DNA from 3 places in the Blastococcus sp. SYSU DS0510 genome. Region 2 is predicted to be linked to each of the others. Evidence: riboswitches for the same ligand, from Rfam matches in the RefSeq annotation. Region 2 holds a riboswitch; each other region holds the start of a gene.
What was found. A riboswitch is a leader RNA that binds a small molecule or an ion and turns the genes downstream of it on or off. The one in region 2 is predicted to bind S-adenosylmethionine.
Positions count from the first base shown of each region.

Region 1: linked by a shared signal. The riboswitch ahead of ACI79P_RS07220 (bifunctional o-acetylhomoserine/o-acetylserine sulfhydrylase) and the one ahead of ACI79P_RS21630 (putative leader peptide) in region 2 are both predicted to bind S-adenosylmethionine.
Region 3: linked by a shared signal. The riboswitch ahead of thrC (threonine synthase) and the one ahead of ACI79P_RS21630 (putative leader peptide) in region 2 are both predicted to bind S-adenosylmethionine.

Region 1 is NZ_JBJHAC010000006.1:138,997-143,616, reverse strand. Features, by position in the region: gene ACI79P_RS07230 (mechanosensitive ion channel family protein) at 1-9, shown strand, start outside; gene ACI79P_RS07225 (hypothetical protein) at 6-491, shown strand; SAM riboswitch class IV at 580-695, shown strand; gene ACI79P_RS07220 (bifunctional o-acetylhomoserine/o-acetylserine sulfhydrylase) at 739-2,031, shown strand; gene metX (homoserine O-acetyltransferase MetX) at 2,033-3,109, shown strand; gene ACI79P_RS07210 (YdeI/OmpD-associated family protein) at 3,149-3,748, shown strand; gene ACI79P_RS07205 (threonine aldolase family protein) at 3,753-4,620, shown strand, end outside.
Region 2 is NZ_JBJHAC010000051.1:403-4,515, forward strand. Features, by position in the region: gene ACI79P_RS21625 (dioxygenase family protein) at 65-994, opposite strand; SAM riboswitch class I at 1,147-1,241, shown strand; gene ACI79P_RS21630 (putative leader peptide) at 1,248-1,322, shown strand; gene ACI79P_RS21635 (methionine ABC transporter ATP-binding protein) at 1,460-2,476, shown strand; gene ACI79P_RS21640 (methionine ABC transporter permease) at 2,473-3,132, shown strand; gene ACI79P_RS21645 (MetQ/NlpA family ABC transporter substrate-binding protein) at 3,195-4,010, shown strand.
Region 3 is NZ_JBJHAC010000002.1:262,525-267,144, reverse strand. Features, by position in the region: gene ACI79P_RS02855 (alpha/beta fold hydrolase) at 1-616, shown strand, start outside; gene ACI79P_RS02850 (ABC transporter permease) at 703-1,569, shown strand; gene ACI79P_RS02845 (HAD family hydrolase) at 1,679-2,500, opposite strand; SAM riboswitch class I at 2,603-2,737, shown strand; gene thrC (threonine synthase) at 2,750-4,051, shown strand; gene ACI79P_RS02835 (cold-shock protein) at 4,225-4,425, shown strand.

The sequences.
Region 1 (4,620 bases), on a different contig from region 2:
GTCCGGTGAAGACACCCGACGAGCGCCGCGACCCGGCCGCCCGCGCCTCCGAGGAGCCCACCGTGAGCACCGCCCCCGCCGCCGCGCCGGGCTCGCCCACCGACTCGCCGTCGCCGGCGCCGCGGCACGGCTGGTGGGCGGCGATCCCCCGGCACCTGGGCCGCGCCCGCACCTCCACCGTCGTGCTCGCCATCCTCTTCGTGGCGGTCTTCGCCCTCTGGCTGAACGTCAAGCCCCCGGCCCAGGGCGCGCCCGCGACCGGGGAGACGGCGGTCACCGAGCCGACCCAGCCGACGGGCACGACCGAGCCGGCGCAGACCGAGCAGACGGAGCCCACCGAGGAGCCGGAGACGACGACGCAGCAGCCCGAGCCGACCACCTCGCCCTCCGCGCCCACCACCACCGCGCCGGGCACGACCACCACGGCGCCGGAGACGACCGCTCCCGCGCCGACCGGCGGCACGGGCGAGGAGACCGCGCCCGGTTCCTAGGACCGTGGGCCGCTGTTTCACGTGGGACATCGCTGCCCGCGTCCGGGCGGGTGTGCGTCGCCCGGCGGGGCGTCCTAGGATCACGTCGGCTCCTGAGAGGCAGCGCGAAGCACCTGGCTGGCTGCCCGGCAACCTCAACTCCGTCTGAGGTGCTCCAGGGGAAGAGCCGGCCGGTCGGCGCCCCGCCCCCGGCAAGGACGGAGCTCCCGTGCGCCGCGGGATCTCCCGCGAGCGAAGGAGACGGCGCATGACCGACCCGCAGAGCTGGAGCTTCGAGACCCGGCAGATCCACGCCGGCACGAGCCCCGACCCCACGACCGGCGCCCGCGCGCTGCCGATCTACGCGACCACCGCCTACCAGTTCCGCGACACCCAGCACGCGGCGGACCTCTTCGCGCTGGCCGAGATGGGCAACATCTACACGCGGATCATGAACCCGACGCAGGATGCGCTGGAGCAGCGCGTCGCGTCGCTGGAGGGCGGCGTCGCCGCGCTCGCCGTCGCCTCCGGCCAGGCCGCGGAGACCCTAGCCATCCTCAACCTCGCCGAGGCCGGCGACCACCTCGTCGCGTCGGCGTCCCTGTACGGCGGCACCTACAACCTGCTGCACCACTCGCTGCCGAAGATGGGCATCACCGTCTCCTTCGTCGAGAACCCCGACGACCCGGAGAACTGGCAGTCCCTCGTGCAGGAGAACACCCGGGCGTTCTTCGCCGAGTCGATCGGCAACCCGAAGGGCGACATCCTCGACATCGAGACCGTCGCCGGCGTCGCCCACCGCAACGGGGTCCCGCTCATCGTCGACAACACCATCGCGACGCCCTACCTGGTCCGGCCGCTGGAGTTCGGCGCCGACATCGTCGTCCACTCGGCCACCAAGTACCTCGGCGGCCACGGCACCGTCATCGCCGGGCTCATCGTCGACGGCGGGTCGTTCGACTGGACCGGCGGCCGGCACCCGATGTTCACCACCGCCGACCCGACGTACCACGGCGTCGTCTACGCCGACCTCGGTGCACCGGCGTTCGCGCTGAAGGCGCGGGTGCAGCTGCTGCGCGACCTGGGGCCCGCGGTCTCCCCCTTCAACGCCTTCCTGGTGGTGCAGGGCATCGAGACGCTCTCCCTGCGCATGGAGCGGCACGTGCAGAACGCGCAGCGGGTGGCCGAGTTCCTCGAGGCCCACGACGCCGTCGAGCGGGTGAACTACCCGGGGCTGCCGTCCTCGCCGTGGCACGCCGCGCAGCAGAAGTACGCGCCGAAGGGTGCCGGCGCCGTCCTGACCTTCGAGCTGCACGGCGGCGTGGAGGCCGGCAAGCGGTTCGTCGAGGCCCTGGAGCTGCACAGCCACGTCGCCAACATCGGCGACGTGCGCAGCCTGGTGATCCACCCGGCCTCGACGACGCACTCCCAGCTCACCCCCGAGGAGCAGCTGACCACCGGCGTCACGCCGGGCCTGGTGCGCCTCGCCGTGGGCCTGGAGGGCATCGAGGACATCCTCGCCGATCTCGAGGCCGGCTTCCGCGCCGCCAAGTCCGCCTGACGTGGGCGGGTGGGCCGAGGGGGATCCGGCGGGCGGCCGGCGCTTCCTCGACCTGCCCGCCCCGTTCGAGCTGGAGCGCGGCGGCAGCCTGCCCGGCGTGCGGATCGCCTACGAGACCTGGGGGACCCTCGCCCCGGACGGCGGCAACGCCGTGCTGGTCGAGCACGCGCTCACCGGCGACAGCCACGTCGTCGGCGACCGCGGGCCGGGGCACCCGACGCCCGGCTGGTGGGGCGGCGTCGTGGGCCCGGGCGCCGCGCTGGACACCGACCGGTTCTTCGTCGTCTGCGCGAACGTCCTGGGCGGCTGCCAGGGGACGACCGGGCCGTCGTCACCCGCGCCCGACGGGCGAGCGTGGGGCTCGCGCTTCCCGGAGATCACCGTCGGCGACCAGGTCCGGGCCGAGGCGGCGCTCGCCGACGCGCTGGGCGTCCGGCGCTTCGCCGCCGTCGCCGGCGGCTCGATGGGCGGCATGCGGGCGCTGGAGTGGGCGGTCCGGTTCCCCGGGCGGGTGGCGGGGCTGTTCTTCCTCGCCTCCACCGCCGTCGCCTCGGCCGACCAGATCGGCACGCAGACCACCCAGCAGGCGGCCGTGCGCGCCGACCCCCGCTGGCGCGGCGGGGACTACCCGCTGGACGACCCGCCGGTGGACGGCCTCGACGTCGCCCGCCGGATCGCCCACCTCACCTACCGCAGCGCCGCGGAGCTCGAGGCGCGTTTCGGCGCGCGCCTGCAGGAGGACGGCCGCTTCGCCGTCACCTCCTACCTGCAGCACCACGGGGCCAAGCTGACCCGCCGGTTCGACGCCGGGAGCTACGTGGTGCTCACCGAGGCCATGAACAGCTGGGACGTCGGCCGGGGCCGCGGCGGTGTGGAGGCGGCGCTGGCCGGCGTGACCGCCCGCGCCCTGGTCGCCGGCGTGGACAGCGACCGGCTGTACCCACCGGAGCAGCAGCAGCGGGTGGCCGACGCGCTGGGCGTGCCGCTGCGGCTCATCGGCTCGCCCTACGGGCACGACGGCTTCCTGGTCGAGACGGCGGCGGTCGACGCGCTGCTGCGCGAGCTGCTCGCGGGCTGACGGCGCCCGGCTGTCACACCCGGGGGCCAGGATGGCGGCGTGCCGACGCCGACGGACCTGCCGATGCTGCCGTTCCCCGACCAGCCCGCCTTCGAGGCCTGGCTGGAGGCCGAGCACGCCACCGCCCCGGGGCTGTACGTGCAGATCGCGCGCAAGGGCTCGGGCATCGCCTCCCTCACCTCCGCCGAGGTCGTCGAGTCGGCGCTCTGCTTCGGCTGGATCGACGGGCGCGGGCTCCGGCTGGACGACTCCTACCACCTGCTGCGCCTCACCCCGCGCCGCCCGCGGAGCGTCTGGTCGCAGAAGAACGTCGCCACCGTGGAGCGGCTGATCGCCGAGGGGCGGATGCGCCCGGCCGGGCTGGCGGCGGTGGAGGCGGCGCGGGCCGACGGCCGGTGGGAGCGCGCCTACCCGGGCGCGGCCACCATCACGGTGCCCGACGACCTCGCCGCGGTCCTGGACGCCGAGCCCGGGGCGCGGGCCGCCTTCGACGCCCTCGACGGGCAGAACCGCTACGCCGTCCTGTGGCGGGTGCACACCGCCGTGACCCCCGCCGGCCGGGCGAAGCGGATCGCGGCCTGCGTGGAGCGGCTGGCCGCGGGCCGCCCCTTCCACCCCTCGCCCGGCGGGCGAGACTGACCAGGTGGACGACGACCTCCTCGCCCTGCGCGATCCCTGCACCCGCGCGCTGACGGGGCACGGCGACTGGCGCCCGGCCGACCTGCTGGCCACGGTCCCGCCCGGCACCGCACCCGACCGGTACGGCGACGGCGGCGTCGTGGCGGAGCTGGAAGCGGAGGTCGCCGGGCTGCTCCGCCTCCCGGCGTCGGTGTACCTGCCCAGCGGCGTCATGGCCCAGCAGGCGGCGCTGCGGGTGCACGCCGAGCGGCGCAGCCGGCGCACCGTCGTCTGCCACCCCGAGAGCCACCTGATCCGGCACGAGGAGCAGGCGTTCGAGCGGCTGCACGGCATGGTCCTGCGCCCGGCGGGCAACCGGTACAGGCTGCTCTTGCGGGCTGACCTCGACGCCGTCGCGGAGCAGCCTGCCGCGCTGCTGGTGGAGCTGCCGCAGCGCGACCTCGGCGGCCCGCTGCCCGCGTGGGACGACCTGGTCGCGCAGGTGGCCTGGGCCCGGGAGCGCGGCGCCGCCGCCCACCTCGACGGCGCCCGGCTGTGGGAGGCCTCGGCCGGGTACGACCGCACGCCGGCCGAGATCGCCGGGCTGTTCGACACCGTCTACGTCAGCTTCTACAAGGGCATCGGCGCGCTGGCCGGCTGCTGCCTGGCCGGCCCGGCCGACGTGGTGGCCGAGGTCCGCGAGTGGCGGCGCCGGCTCGGCGGCACGCTCTTCGGTCTCTGGCCGGGCGCGGCGTCGGCGCTGGCCTGCCTGCGCCGGCGGCTGCCGCTGATGCCCGCCTACCTGGCGCGCGCCCGCGAGGTGGCCGACGCCGTGCGCGACCTCCCCGGGATCACCGTCGTCCCCGACCGGCCGCAGACGCCGATGCTGCACC
Region 2 (4,113 bases):
GAGTCCTGATGCGACGCTAGGAGCCGCCCACTTCCCGGGGAAGAGGCGGACGGCCCTGCGTCCCTCAGGACGGCCGGTTCGGCGGTGCCCCGCCAGGTCGCCCGCCCGTCCCGCCGCCGGTCGGCGCGGTGGTGGTGTCGACGCCGACCGGCAGGGTCACCGTGTAGTCGCTCGCGACGTCGCCGGTGACGGTGGCCAGCTGGCTCCCGCCGCCGTCGTCACCGAAGCCCCCGTCGCCGGTGAGCGTCACCTGCGCCAAGGTGCGCACCGAGCTCTCGTAGCCGCTGGTGGCGTAGACGGCGTCGCAGAGGTCCTTGGGCAGCGCCACCTGCGAGGTGGCGATCGCGTTGGCCGCGTCGGTGACGCTGCCCTCGTCCGGGTAGACCTCGAAGTGGACGTGCGGCCACCGCCCGGGGTAGCAGGCCGGGACGATGCTGGTGAACCGCACCCGACCGTCGGCGTCGGCTACCTGCACGCCGCGCAGGTAGTTCTGGTCGGTGATCCCGTCGGAGTACATCGAGTAGCCGCCGTCGCGGTCGCAGTGCCACACGTAGACGGCGACGCCGGTGAAGGGCACGCCCCCGTTCGCCAGGTCCCGGACCACCAGCTCCAGCGTCATCGGCACCCCCTCGGCGGTGCCGCTGGACCCGCCGAGGCTGGACCGGATGTCGCTGCTCACGATGCCGCTCTGCTCGAGCACGTCCGGCCCGTTGGACCCGTCCCCGGGGTAGGGGCCCGCGGTCTCGTCGGGGATCTCCCCGGACGCCGTGGTGGCGCCCGTCGTCGACGAGGCACCGGTGGCCGCGGAGGAGCCGGCGCCGCAGGCGGCCAGGCCGGCGCCCGCCGCGCCGAGACGCAGCACGGCCAGCAGCCGCCGGCGGCTGAGCAGCGTGCCCAGGTCGAAGCCCAGCCCCTGGTCGACCACCTCCTCGTCCGGCCGGGGCAGCGGGCGCCCCTCGAAGCTGGGGGTGGAGCCGGTCGGCAACGGGGGCATGGGCTCTCCTGGGTCGGGCTCGTCGTGGTGGGGGACCACGTTCGGCCGCCGACCCGCGACCCGGCTGAACAGCGGCTGCGAGTGCGCTGTGTGAGTGACGTCGCAGGTCGCGGAGGGGAAACGCCCGGATCAGGTCCGTAGACTCGCTGCCGCAACCATCCGGAGCGGCTGAGAGACCTGGCTCGTCGACGTCGCAGCAACCCCCCGCATCGGCGGGCGCGGGTGCTACTGCCAGGACCGATGGAGGAACACCATGCGGTACGAGCTGCTCTCGTGGGCCCGCCGGCACGTCGACCTGTGCCGCACCGGCACAGCCATGTGCCGCTGAGGCCTCCCGCCTCCTAGCGACGCCCGCCCTGCTCGACGGCGGGCGTGCAGCCCCCACCGCCACGCACCGCGGGCCGCCACGCCGTCGCCGGCGTCGCCGCCCGCCCGTGCCTGCTCAATCGCCGAGGACCGCATCCCGTGATCGAACTGAAGGACGTCCGCAAGGTCTTCCCCGCCCGCGGGCGGGCGGGCGAGGTCGTCGCCGTCGACGGCGTCAGCCTGTCCGTGGCCCGGGGCGAGTTCGCCGGCGTCGTCGGCCCCAGCGGCTCGGGCAAGAGCACGCTGGTGCGCCTGGTCAACCTGCTGGAGCGGCCCACGTCGGGCTCGGTGACCGTCGACGGGCAGGTGCTCACCGAGCTGCCCGACGAGCAGGTCCGGCAGGCGCGGCGCTCCATCGGGATGGTCTTCCAGCACTTCGAGCTGCTCGACTCGCGCACCGCGGCGGGCAACGTGGAGCACCCGCTGGAGCTCTCGGGCGTGGGCCGGACGGAGCGCAGACGGCGGGCCGGCGAGCTGCTCGACCTCGTGGGGCTCGGCGACCGCGCCGACGCCCGCCCCGCCCAGCTCTCCGGCGGCCAGAAGCAGCGCGTGGCGATCGCCCGCGCGCTCGCCGTCCGCCCGAACGTGCTGCTCTGCGACGAGGCCACGTCCGCGTTGGACCAGGCCAGCACCACCGGCGTCCTGGAGCTGCTGCGCCGGGTGCGGGACGAGCTCGGACTCACGGTCCTCCTGATCACGCACGAGATGTCCGTCGTCAAGGCCGTGTGCGACAGCGCCGTGCTCCTCGACCGGGGGCGGGTGGTCGACGGCGGCCGGCTGGCCGACGTCCTCACCCGGCCGGGCTCCCCGCTGGGCGATGCCCTGCTCCCGGCACCGGTCGCGGACGCCGGTGCCGGGCACGACGGCGCCCTGCTGCGGGTGACCGTCACCGACCGGACCCCGGAGACCGTCGTCCTCCGGACGTTGATCGGGGAGCTCGACCTGGCCGTCGAGATCGCCGGCGGATCGGTGGAGACCGTCGCCGGTGGCCGCTACGGCCGGCTGCTCCTGCGGGTCAGCGGGGGGATGGCGGGCCTCGACGACGCCGTGCACCGGCTGCGGGCCGGCGGCGTCCTGGTCGAGCGCGTGGCCGCGTCCGCCGAGGTGGCCCGGTGAGCGACTGGAACCGCATCTGGCCGCAGCTGCTGGACGCGACCTGGGAGACCCTCTACATGGTCGGCGTCGCGGCGCTGGTCACCGTGCTGCTCGGGGTCCCGCTGGGCGTGCTGCTCACCGTCACCGCGCCGGGCGGGCTGGCCCCGCGGCCGCTGCTGCACCGGCTCGTCGGCCTGGTCGTGAACCTCGGCCGCGCGCTGCCGTTCATCATCCTGCTGGTCCTCGTCGCCCCGGTCACCCGCGGCATCGTCGGGACGACGATCGGCTCCACCGCGGCGATCGTGCCGCTGACCATCGGCGCCGTCCCGTTCCTCGCCCGGCTGGTGGAGACCAGCCTGCGCGAGGTCGCGGAGGGCAAGGTCGAGGCGGCGCTGTCCATGGGTGCCCGCCGGCGCGACGTCGTCCGCACCGTGCTGCTGCCGGAGGCCCGGCCGTCGCTGGTCGCCGGCGTGACGATCACCGTCGTCGCGCTGATCAGCTACTCGGCCATGGCCGGTGCGGTCGGTGGTGGCGGGCTGGGCGACTTCGCCATCCGCTTCGGCTACCAGCAGTTCCGCACCGACATCACCCTCGCGACCGTCGTCCTCCTGCTGGTCATCGTCCAGGCCCTCCAGTGGGCCGGCGACCGCTGGGCGCGCTCGCTCGCGCACGCCTGACCCGACCTCCACGGCGGCCACCCGGCCGCCGTCGCACCCCACTCCCGAGGAGAACCACCACCATGCGCACCCGCTTTCCCGCCCTGCTCGCCGCCTCGGCGATGACGGCCCTGCTCGCCGCCTGCGGCGGCGACGCCGAGCTCTCCGCGGCCGACGAGCCGCTGCGGGTCGGCGCTTCCCCGGTCCCGCACGCGGAGATCCTGCGCTACATCGACGAGAACCTCGCCGAGGACGCCGGCCTGGACCTGGAGATCGTCGAGTTCACCGACTACGTGCAGCCCAACGTCGCCCTGGACGACGGCTCCCTGGACGCCAACTACTTCCAGACCATCCCGTACCTGGAGGCGCAGGAGGCCAGCGCCGGCTACGACTTCCAGGCGCTGGAGCCGGTGCACATCGAGCCGCTCGGCATCTACTCGAGCACGCTGACCGACCTCGCCGACCTGCCCGACGGCGCCACCGTGGCGATCCCGAACGACCCGACCAACGCCGCGCGGGCGCTGCGGCTCCTCGAGGCCAACGGCCTGATCACCCTCGCCGACACCGGCGACGCCGCGCCGACCTCGCTGGACATCGAGGGCAACCCGAAGAGCCTCGAGATCTCCGAGGTCGAGGCCGCGCAGGTGCCCCGGTCGCTGGCCGACGTGGACATCGCGGTCATCAACGGCAACTACGCCATCGAGGCCGACCTGGTCCCGGCCGAGGACGCGCTGGCGCTGGAGGAGGGCGAGGGCAACCCCAACGCCAACCTCCTGGTGGTCCGCACCGGCGACGAGGGCGACGAGCGCATCCAGGAGCTGGAGGAACTGCTGCACTCGGAGGACGTGCGGCAGTTCATCGAGCAGAACTACGAGGGCGCCGTCCTCGCCGCGTTCTGACCGCCTGGGGTGGGGGGGCCGGGGGGGGGGGCCCCCCCCCGCGCCCGCCCCGCGGCGGGCTTGGTACGCTCGTTCCGCTGTGCTCTCCGCCGACCGGGCGACC
Region 3 (4,620 bases), on a different contig from region 2:
CACCCTCTACTGGGCCGCCACCGGACGTCCGGCCGAGGACGCGCACATGGCGGAGGCCATCGAGATCGCGGGGCTGGGCGCCGCCATCGACCGGCCGGTGCGCCGGTACAGCCAGGGCATGCGCCAGCGGGTCGCGATCGCCCAGGCGATGCTCGGGCTGCCCGACCTGCTGGTCCTCGACGAGCCGACCAACGGGCTGGACCCGCCGCAGATCCACGCCATGCGCGAGGTGCTGCGCTCCTACGCCGCCACCGGCCGCACGGTGATCGTCTCCAGCCACCTGCTCAGCGAGATCGAGCAGACCTGCAGCCACGTCGTCGTCATGGCGAAGGGGCAGAAGATCACGCAGGGCACCGTGGAGGAGATCGTCGGTACCGGCGGCTCGGTGCTGGTCGGCCTGGCCGACGAGGCCGACACCGACCGGGCGGTCGCCGTCCTCTCGTCGCTGCCCGGGGTGACCGCCGGGCGCACGGACGAGGGCCTCGTGGCCGAGCTCGAGGGCGCTCGGCGCGCCGACGTGCTGCAGGCGCTGGTGGCCGCGGGGGTCGCCGTCGAGCAGTTCACGCCGCGACGCCGGCTCGAGGACGCCTTCCTGGCGCTGGTGGGGGAGTCATGACGACGGGCACCCGCGAGGACGACGGTCGAGCGGGCATCGCGGGGAGCACCAGCGACCGAGGAGCGGATCGAGGCCGGAGTCGAGCCATGACACAGCACGTGCAGCCGACCGGCGCGGTCGCCGGCTACCGGCCCGAGCGCACGCTGCGGTTGTCGGTCGAGCTGCGCCGGCAGTTCAAGCGGCGGCGCACCCTCGGCGTCTTCGCGCTGATGGTCGCGCTGCCGCTGGTGCTCATCGCCGCGCTGCAGCTGGGCGCCAGCGAGGAGGCGGCGGAGAACACCCGGATCAACCTGGTGGACGTCGCGACGGCGAGCGGCCTGAACTTCACCCTGTTCGTGCTGTTCGCGACCACGGGCTTCTTCCTCGTCGTGGTCTACGCGCTCTTCTTCGGTGACACCGTGGCCGTGGAGGCGCAGTGGGGGTCGCTGCGGTACGCGCTGGCCACCCCGGTCCCGCGGATGCGGCTGCTCCGGCAGAAGTGGCTGGCCGCGCTGGTGCAGTCCGTCGCCGCGCTGCTCACGCTCGCGGCGGTGGCGGTGGTCGCCGGGGGCATCGCCTTCGGCTTCGGCGACATCACGACGCCCGTCGGCGTGGGGATCGACCAGGGCGAGGGCATGCTCCGGCTGGCCGGGATGCTCGGCTACCTCGCCGTCCACCTGCTCGTCGTGGGCGCGCTGGCGTTCTGGTTCTCCACCATCACCGACGCGCCGCTGGCCGCGGTCGGCGGCGCGGTGTTCACCATGGTCGTCTTCGCGATCCTCGACCAGGTGGAGCAGCTGGGCTCGATCCGCGACTGGTTCCCGACGGCGGAGGAGTTCGCCTGGACCGACCTGCTGCAGACGCCGGTCGACGACGGCGACCTGTTCCGCGGCGTCATCCAGTCGCTGGTCTACATCGCCGTCTTCACCGCACTGGGCTTCCGGCACTTCGCCCGCCGCGACGTCACGTCGTAGCTGTCGCCCTGCCGGGCGGCACCGCGGCCAGGTGCCGTCCCGGCCGGCGTGGAGCCGCTGCGTCGCGCCTGCGGGGACCCCTCCGGGGCCCACTCGGCACGACGAGGCGTCACAGGCTCTGCCGCACGGCCTGGGCCCAGCCCTCGCCCATCGCGGCTGCGGTGACCGAGGCGTTCGGGACGGCGGCCAGCGCGTCTGCCATGCCGTCGGCGGCGGCGCCGTTCGCGGTGATCCACAACCGGCCCACCGCGGGCGCCATCTCCAGGTCGCTGACGCTGTCCCCGATGGCCACGGCGTCGGCGGGGGAGAGGCCGCGCCGCTCCAGGTCCCAGGCGATCGCCGCGCCCTTGGAGATGCCGCGCGGCATCAGGTGGTAGACCCGCGGGGGCCCGGCGTCGGCATCCAGCCCCATCCAGGAGGCCCGCTGGATCGCGCCGTTGTCCTTGAGCGTCAGCCAGCCCGCCCCCCGCTCGGCCAGCCAGGCGTCGACGGCGAGCGGGTCCAGCCGGCCGCGCAGGAGCGCGTCCGCGGCGTGGGTGGCGTGCCACGGCGCGTGCCACTCGATCCGGCCGGGGTGCTCGGCGAACAGGTCCTCGACGATCCCGAGCTCGGCCATGACCTCCATCGGCGTCCGGTCGCCGTACTGCGGGGGCAGCGCGCCGCGGAGCCGGTGCGTGTTCCGGCCCGAGCCCCAGCCGATGGTGGCGCCCAGTTCGGCGATCGCGCCGTCGGCCGCGAAGATGCGCGCGGCCTCCACCACCTGCTCGTAGGTGCGGCCGCTGACCAGCACCAACGCCACCCCGGCGCGGTGCAGCTCGAGCAGCGCGCCGGCCGGCCCGTCGGTCAGCTCCCGCCCCTCCGTGTGCCAGAAGGAGCCCCGCGGCCCCACCATCGTGCCGTCGAGGTCGGTGTAGACGACGCGCGCGCTCACCAGGCCATCCTGTCCGGCCGTCGGGCGCCGTCCGCCACGGGGTCCGTGCGCCGGAGCCGCTCCGGTTCTGCACCAGGGGTGGGAGGTAGAGTCCACGCCGTTCACTCATCCAGAGGGGCAGAGGGACACGGCCCGATGAAGCCCCGGCAACCGCCGCCTGCAGCGCTCCGCGCGACGGGCGGGAGGTGCCAATTCCGTCCCGCGCGGCTCGACGGCCCGCAGCGGGGAAGATGAGGAGGTAGTCGTCGCATGACCCTCACCGCTCCCGGTTCCGCCCAGGCCGACTCCAGCGCAGGCGGCCCGGTGCCGCCCTGTCCGGCCCGCGGGCTGGTCTGCCGCAACTGCGGCGCCACGTTCGGCCTCATCGCCCAGCACGCCTGCGCCGAGTGCTTCGGCCCGCTGGAGGTCGACTACGACCCCGAGCTGATGAAGGCCGTCACCCGCGAGCAGATCGAGGCCGGGCCGCAGAACATCTGGCGCTACGTGGCCCTGCTCCCGGTGGGCCAGCACCCGGCCGACCGGGTCACGCTCGACCCCGGCATGACCCCGCTGGTCCGCGCCGACCGGCTCGCCGCCGAGCTCGGGCTCACCGGCGGCCTCTGGGTGAAGGACGACTCCGCCAACCCCACCCACTCCTTCAAGGACCGCGTGGTCAGCCTGGCCGCGACCGCCGCCAAGGGGCTGGGCTACACGAAGATCGCCGCCGCCTCCACCGGCAACCTGGCCAACTCGGTGGCCGCGCACGCCGCCCGCGTCGGCCTGCCGTCGTTCGTCTTCATCCCGAGCGACCTCGAGCCCGGCAAGGTGGTCCAGTCCGCGGTCTACGGCCAGACGCTGGTCGCCGTCGACGGCTCCTACGACGACGTCAACCGGCTGACCAGCGAGCTCGGCGAGACGGACGAGTTCGAGGACACCGCGTTCGTCAACCAGAACGTCCGGCCCTACTACGCCGAGGGCTCCAAGACGATGGGCTACGAGATCGCCGAGCAGCTCGGCTGGCGCATCCCCGCCCAGGTCGTCATCCCCATGGCGTCCGGCTCGCTGCTGACCAAGGTCGACAAGGCCTTCCGCGAGCTGACCGCGGCCGGCATCGTCGAGGCCTCCGAGTGGACGATCTTCGGCGCCCAGTCGGCCGGGTGCGACCCGATCGCCACCGCGTTCGACAACGGGTGGGACGTCGTCAAGCCGGTGAAGCCGACCGGGATCGCCAAATCCCTGAACATCGGCAACCCCGCCGACGGCCCCTACGCCCTGGACGCCATCCGGCGCACCGGGGGTGCGGTGGCCCGCGTCGGTGACGACGAGATCGTGCAGGGCATCCGAGACCTCGCCCGCACCACCGGCGTCTTCGCCGAGACCGCCGGCGGCGTGACCGTCGCGGTCCTGCGCAAGCTCGTCGAGGGCGGGCAGCTCGACCCGGCCAAGGAGACCGTCGTCCTCAACACCGGCGAGGGGCTCAAGACCCTCGACCCGCTCGAGCCGGTCGTCGGCCCTACCCACCGGGTGGAGCCGTCGTTGAAGTCGGTGCGGGCCGCCGGCCTCATCGGCTGATCCGCGTCGCCCGATCCGGCAACACAGCGGCGGAGAACCACGTGCACCCGGTGGGTGCTGATGTACCTTCTCGCGCGGTTCCAGTTCCATGTTCGTGATATGCGGGCGGAAGAGCTAGGCCCGGTCCCCCGATCCAGAGGGGCCGTCCGCACGCACGAAACGTGGGAGCACACGTGGCACAGGGCACCGTGAAGTGGTTCAACGCCGAGAAGGGCTTCGGCTTCATCGCCGTCGACGGCGGCCAGGACGTCTTCGTCCACTACTCGGCCATCCAGATGGACGGGTACAAGAGCCTCGACGAGGGGCAGCGCGTCGAGTTCGAGGTCGTCCAGGGCTCGAAGGGTCCGCAGGCCGACGCCGTCCGCAGCGCCTGAGACACCCACAGCACCGGAGGCCCGGTCCCCCTCGAGGGGGCCGGGCCTCCGTCCGTCCTTGCACCCGCCGGGGTCGAGTGCCAGACTCGGTTCTGGCACTCGTACCCTTTGAGTGCCAATCAGGTCGGAACGGTGAGGCACCGGTCGGTGGACCGAAGGAGCGTCCACGCCACTGGTGTCGTCCGTCGCGGGCAC